Lichenicola cladoniae: one gene and its partner. The protein of the gene in region 2 binds, or shares a complex with, the protein of the main gene of each other region. Links are inferred from orthologs where the notes say so. Each region holds a gene or a part of one and is shown on either strand. Other genes may lie near its edges.

The links.
Region 1: the proteins of dnaG (region 2) and HN018_RS14935 are in contact, whole or in part, in a crystal structure (PDB 2R6A), measured with the Geobacillus stearothermophilus proteins. The link is inferred for Lichenicola cladoniae from one-to-one orthologs. Residues at the interface, in WP_049624496.1 of Geobacillus stearothermophilus: Lys456, Leu457, Leu458, Pro459, Ala460, Asn463, Ala464, Leu467, Leu535, Leu536, Ile537, Ala538, Gln544, Glu545, Asp548, Tyr549, His552; in WP_033016901.1 of Geobacillus stearothermophilus: Ser13, Glu15, Ala16, Gln18, Glu91, Leu92, Asp94, Ala95, Val96, Pro97, Thr98, Ala99, Ala100, Asn101, Tyr104, Tyr105, Ile108.

What each region holds. Positions count from the first base shown.
Region 1 is NZ_CP053708.1:3,287,336-3,290,613, reverse strand. Bases 289-3,251 are described here. They hold HN018_RS14935 (replicative DNA helicase), read left to right. Parts: upstream 289-1,001; coding sequence 1,002-2,501; downstream 2,502-3,251. Other genes in these bases: HN018_RS14930 (glycosyltransferase family 2 protein), read left to right, coding at 2,575-3,251; HN018_RS14940 (AGE family epimerase/isomerase), read left to right, coding at 289-901. In the rest of the region: more of HN018_RS14940, read left to right, coding at 1-288; more of HN018_RS14930, read left to right, coding at 3,252-3,278. UniProt on the Escherichia coli protein: The main replicative DNA helicase, it participates in initiation and elongation during chromosome replication. Travels ahead of the DNA replisome, separating dsDNA into templates for DNA synthesis.
Region 2 is NZ_CP053708.1:1,244,082-1,247,263, forward strand. The notes cover bases 316-3,182. They hold dnaG (DNA primase), read left to right. Parts: upstream 316-752; coding sequence 753-2,612; downstream 2,613-3,182. Other genes in these bases: HN018_RS05675 (GatB/YqeY domain-containing protein), read left to right, coding at 316-732; rpoD (RNA polymerase sigma factor RpoD), read left to right, coding at 2,702-3,182. In the rest of the region: carA (glutamine-hydrolyzing carbamoyl-phosphate synthase small subunit), read right to left, coding at 1-138; more of HN018_RS05675, read left to right, coding at 277-315. UniProt on the Escherichia coli protein: RNA polymerase that catalyzes the synthesis of short RNA molecules used as primers for DNA polymerase during DNA replication.

The DNA of each region.
Region 1 (3,278 bases), 2.0 Mb from region 2 along the record:
GGCGAGGCTGCTCGATCCGGACGGGCACGTGCTGGACCCGACCAACGACCTGTACGACCTGGCGTTCGTGCTGTTCGCGCTCGCCCGCTACGCGCGGCTGACCGGCGAGCCGGAGCCGCTGCGCCAGGCCGGGCACACGCTGGTGTTCCTGCGCCAGCGCATGGCGCGTTCCTCCGGCGGCTTCTCCAACGTCGATCCGCCGCAACCCGGCTGGCGGCAGCAGAACCCGCACATGCATCTGCTGGAGGCGGCTCTCGAACTGTTCGACGTCAGCCGCGACGAGCGCTGGGCAGTGCTGGCACGGCAGCTCGTGACCCTGTTCCGCACCCGGCTGATCGAGCGCGGCAGCGACACGCTCGGCGAATATTTCCACGAGAGCTGGTTGCGTGCGGTCGGCATCGACGGCGACAAGGTCGAGCCCGGGCACCATGCCGAGTGGGTGTGGCTGCTCGACCGGCACCAAACGCTGCTTGGTGACAGGACCCTGCGCCTGGCGCGGCGCCTCGACGGTATCTGCACGCGGCATGCGATCGGTCCGGAAACCGGTTTGATGCGGGACGAGATCGGACGCGAGGGGAACCTGCGGCGCGGTTCCGCCAGGCTCTGGGTGCAGACCGAGATGCTGCGCGCGAACTGCGTGATGCACCGGGTTGCAGCGGCCAACAGCGATCCGGTCGATGCCAGGGCGAGGCTCGCCGCGATCGTGCGTACGACCGACAACCTGCTGACCCGGTATCTGGTCGGCGCCGAGAGCAAGGTGCTGCCACCGGGCACCTGGATCGACCAGCTCGACGCGTTCGCGCAGCCGGCAATCGACAAGATCCCGACGAGCTCGTTCTACCACATCATGGCCGGCTGGGTTGAGCTCGACCAGCTTCGGCCGTCGGTGGATGCCGTCTGAGCCGGACCGGGGTATGCCTGTCGATCCATCCCCGTTATCCACAGATGTGCACGTTATCCACAGGCACACATCAAGGCCGCGGTTGCGCTAGACTGCCGGGGTGAACCAGATCGATCCCGTCCGCCGTGACTCGCTGCTAGGCCTCTCGCAGCGCCTTCCGCCCTCCAACCAGGCGGCGGAGCAGGCACTGCTCGGCGCGCTGCTGGCCAACAACAAGGCCTACGAGCGCGTCGCCGAGTTCCTGATCCCGGACCATTTCACCGATCCTATCAACGGACGCATCTACCAGGCGATCGTGCGCCGGGTGGAGGCGGGCCAGCTCGCCGACGCGATCATGCTGAAGGCCGAGTTCGAGCATTCCGGCGTGCTCGACGAGGTCGGCGGCACCGCCTACCTCGCCCAGTTGCTGACCGCGATGGTCGGCATCATCAATGCCGGCGAGTACGGCAAGGCGATCCACGATGCCTGGATCCGCCGCCAGCTGATCGATATCGGCGAGACCGTCGTCAACAACGCGTTCGGCCTCAACCCGGAGCTGACCGGCAGCGACCAGATCGAGGCCGCCGAGGAGACGCTGTTCCGGCTGGCTACCGACAAGGGCCAGGATGGCGGCTTCGTTACCTTCGAGCGCGCGCTGACCGACGCGATCGGGATTGCCGAGAAGGCCTTCCATCGCACCGGCGCGGTGGCCGGCCTGACCACCGGCCTGCGCGATCTCGACAAGAAAACCGGCGGAATGCATCCGTCCGACCTGCTGATCCTGGCCGGCCGGCCTGCGATGGGCAAAACCGCACTCGCCACCAAGATCGCATTCGGCGCGGCACGCTCGCTGATGCAGGAAGCGCGCGAGCAGGGGCCGGGCACCCAGCCGAAGGGATCGGTTGCGTTCTTCTCGCTCGAGATGAGCGCCGAGCAGCTGGCGACCCGCCTGCTGTCCGAGGAGAGCCGGGTGTCGGGCGAGCGCATCCGCCGCGGCGAGATCGGGCAGAAGGAGTTCGACCGGTTCGTGCAGGTGAGCCGCGAGCTGCAGACGCTGCCGTTGCATATCGACGACACGCCTGCGATCAGCCTGTCCGCGATGCGCACCCGCTGCCGCAGGCTGGCGCGCACCAAGGGGCTGAGCCTGGTGGTGGTCGATTACCTGCAGCTGATGCGGCCGGCGGTCGGCACCAAGCCCGACAACCGGGTGATGGAGATCTCGATGATCACCCAGGGGTTGAAGGCGCTGGCCAAGGAACTCGAGATCCCGGTGCTGGCGCTGTCGCAGCTGTCCCGGCAGGTCGAGAGCCGTGAGGACAAGCGGCCGCAGCTTTCGGACTTGCGTGAGTCCGGCTCGATCGAGCAGGACGCCGACGCGGTGATGTTCGTGTATCGCGACGAGTATTATCTGCAGCAGCGCATCCCGAAGGATACGATGTTCGAGAGCAACGACAAGTTCCAGGTCGCGATGGAAGCCTGGCAGCACAAGATGGAGCTCGCTCACAACAAGGCCGAGTTGCTGCTGGAAAAGCAGCGCCACGGGCCAACCGGAAAGATCGACCTGTTCTTCGAGGGCGAGTTCACCCGCTTCGCGGATATCGACCTCGTGCATGGGGGGTAGTCCCGCCGGCCGGATTATCCGATCACGCGGCAAGCGCGCATCATGACGCGGCAATCCGGGTGAAGGATATTTCGTGCTCGACGATCAGGCCCTGCTCGAACCGGCGTTCAGCGCAGCCACGCCGCGCCAGCGCGTCGTACTGATCCGCGAGTTCGCCAATCGCCGCGCGACGGGGCTGTTCGACGAACTGCGTGCGGGCCCGGACTGGAGGCCACAGCCTCCGCGACGGGTGCCCGGATTGGCCAGCGCGGTGCTCTTCCTGATGGTTAAGGACGAGGCGGAAATCATCGGCCAGAATCTCCGGCATCACTATGCATTGGGATTCCGCAGGTTCTTCATTCTCGATAACGGAAGCAGCGACCAGACTGCGGCAATCATCGCCGGGTTTCGCAGCGCGTATCCGGATGCCGGGGTGTTTTCGGCCTCCGACTACATCGTCGGGCACTACCAGGCCAAGAAGATGCAAGCGCTGGTAGCATTCATGCAGGCCTATCTGCATTACGAAGCCGATCAGCCGGACTGGCTGTTCTTCGTCGACGCGGATGAGTTCATCACCTTCGCATCGGGGGCCGGGGACGAGCGACGGTTCGGCGACGTGCTTGCCGATCCCTCGAAAACCCTGCTGGTCTTCCACTGGGCCCAGTGTGCAAGCGATCGGGTGCTCGAAGCTTTGCCCGTGGGCGAGGATCTGTCAGTGGCACTTCCGATCGTGTGGCCGAGGATGAAAGTGGCAGTCACCAAGGTGGCCTATCGGTTGAACCACGGTTTGGAGCCGAT
Region 2 (3,182 bases):
GATGGCGGTCCAGTGCTTGGGTGGAACCGCGCGCGCCTGTCGCCATTTACGGATGGCCTCGGTGCCGACGCCGGTCAGCCGGGCTGCCTGCTCGGTGCCTCCCAATCGTTCGATGATCGCCTCGACCGTCATCGGCATGACATAAGGACCTTCCAGACCGCGTCCGGACGGCTTAGCAAGAGGGTGGTCCATTGGGAAGATAATTCCCACTTGGCGGTCAAAGGCCGGATGGGAAATCTCTTCCCTGCATGGTCGGGTATGATGGAGTTCGACCCCATGTCGCTGCGTGTGCGCTTCACCGACGGTCTGAAAACGGCGATGAAGGCGGGTGACGCGCCCCGCGTCTCGACGCTTCGCATGGTGCTGGCGAGGCTCAAGGACCTGGATATCGCCGCCCGGCCCAAGGGCATCGAACAGATCCCCGACGACGAAGTCACCGCCATGCTCCGCAACATGGTCAAGTCCCGCAGGGAGTCCGCCACCATGTTCCTGCAGGGCGGCCGGGGCGAGCTGGCGTCCAAGGAAGATGCCGAGATCGTGGTGATCGAGGAGTTCCTACCGGTGCCGATGGACGAGGCGGCGCTGGTCCTCGCCGTCGCTGATGCGGTCGCGGCAACCGGAGCCGCGTCGATGAAGGACATGGGCAAGGTGATGGCGTCGCTGAAGACGACGCACGGCGCAGTACTCGATCTCGGCCGGGCCAACGCGCTGGTGAAGGCGCGGCTGTCCTGACCGGCTGATCGCACCCGCGGATGGCATTCGATCCCGCCTTTCTCGACGAGCTGCGCGCCCGCACCCCGCTCGGCGCGGTGATCGGGCGCAAGACCAAGCTCGTTCGGTCGGGGCGCCAGCTCAAGGCGTGCTGCCCGTTCCATGGCGAGAAGACCCCGTCCTTCTATGTCTATGACGACCATTTCCACTGCTTCGGCTGCGGCGCGCATGGCGACGCGATCTCGTTCGTCATGCAGGCGGAGGGGCGCTCGTTCATGGAGGCGGTCGAGGGCCTGGCCTCCGAGGCGGGCCTCGAGGTGCCGAAGCAGGCCCCCGCCGATCGCGGCCGGGCGGAGCGTGCACGAACCCTGACCGACGTGCTCGACGCCGCCCAGCGCAGCTACGTGCGCCGGCTGCACAGCGGCGAGGGCAGGGACGGGCTTTCCTACCTGCGTGGCCGCGGCCTGACCGACGCCACCATTGCCGACCATGGGCTCGGCTGGTCCGGCGACGGGCGCGGCAGCCTGATGACCGAACTCCGCGAACAGAACTTTCCGCCCGAGCTGATTGCCGAGGCCGGGCTGATGCGCGTGGACGAGGAGGGGCGTCCCAAGGGCGAGCTGTTCTTCAACCGGGTCACCTTTCCGATCCGCGACAAGCGCGGCGGGCTGGTGAGTTTCGGCGGGCGGACCCTGGGCGACGGCCAGCCGAAATACCTGAATGGTCCGGAGACCCCGCTGTTCATCAAGCGCCGCACCCTATTCGGGCTGGAGCGCGCCAGTTCCAACCTGCGCACGATCCGCCCGCCCGGCAGCACCGCCCTGGCATCGCGCGAACTGGTGGTGGTCGAGGGCTATATGGACGTGATCGCCCTGCACCAGGCCGGTTTCGGCGGCGCCGTCGCGCCGCTGGGCACGGCGCTCACCCCCGAACAGCTCGAGGCGCTATGGCGCGTGGCGCCGGCACCGGTGCTGTGTTTCGACGGCGATAGTGCCGGGCGGCGGGCGGCGATCCGGGCGGCCGAGACCGCGCTGCCGTTGCTGGACCCGGAGCGGACGCTGCGCTTCGTCCGGCTGCCGGAAGGCGAGGACCCGGACAGCCTGGTGCGCAAGCAGGGTGCACCGGCGATGACGGCCGAACTGGCCGGGGCGGCCGGCCTGGCCGACGTGCTGTTCGAGCTGCTGAGCGAGGGCATCAGGAACCCCGGTCCGGAGCAACGCGCGTCGCTGCACGCGAAACTGACCGAGGCCGCCGCGACGATCGGCCACAAGGGACTGGCCAGCGAGTACCGCCGCACCCTGCAGCAACGCTTCTTCGAGACGTTCGCCAAGCAACGCCAGACCGGCCGTGCCGGGGGGCGGGCACAGGATGGGAGGTCCGCGTTCAAGCCGGCTCCGGTCATGTCGGGCGCCAGGCCGGTTCCGGCCGCGGACCGGGTCAGGCTCGAGCGGATGCGCCTGCTGCTCGCGATCCTGCTCCGTCATCCGGACCTGCTGGCCGATGTCGAACAGGCGCTATGCGGGCTTGATTTACCCGACGATCTGGCGTCTATGCGGGCTGCGATTCTGGAGGCGGCCCATGCCTCACCGACACTTGACTCGGCAGGGCTCACAGCCCACCTGCAGTCAGCCGGACTGTCGGCACAAATCGACACGATATCGGCTCCCTCGCCTTTGCCCATGCCTGCCGGCGCGTCCCATGACGCAATGCCAGCGGAAGCGGAAAAGACGTGGTGGCATTTTTTTGGCTTCCTGAGTGTCGAGGGCTTGCGAGAACAGAGAGCAGCGGCGGAGCAGGCATTCATCCAGTGTCCGGATGAAGAGAGCCAGAAGCGATTGATCTTACGGAAAATGACGTTGGATTTCGTCGAACGTGGCGAGATTGCCGACGAAGAAGGCTGAAACGGCCGAGGCCATGAGCCCGACCCGCCTCGTGTGGCGTGGTCGTTGCGAGGCAATCGGCCAGGGACCGGGTTGGAGTTGAGTTAAGCATGGCGACGAAGACGGCGGCGACGACGGAAGCGACCACTGGCGAGCAGGATGCCGACGCCTCCTTGCTCGACACGCAATCCGCAGCAGTCAAGCGCCTCATCGCGCGTGGTCGCGAGCGCGGCTACATAACTTTCGACGAGCTCAACGCGGTCCTGCCGCCGGACCAGATGTCGTCCGAGCAGATCGAGGACGTAATGGCCGTGCTGTCCGAGATGGGCATCCAGGTCGTCGAGAACGAGGATAACGAGGAAACCGAAACTCCCCGCGAGGAGGAAGAGGAAAAGAAGCCCGAGGCCGAGGAGGGCGAGACCCCCACCGGCAACGTCGATGCCGAGAGCCTGGGCCGCACCGACGATCCGGTGCGGATGTACCTGCGCGAGATGGGCTCGGTCGAGCTGCTGTCCCGCGAAGGCGAGATCGCGATCGCCAAGCGCATCGAGGCCGGCCGCGACGAGATGATCGGCGGGCTGTGCGAAAGCC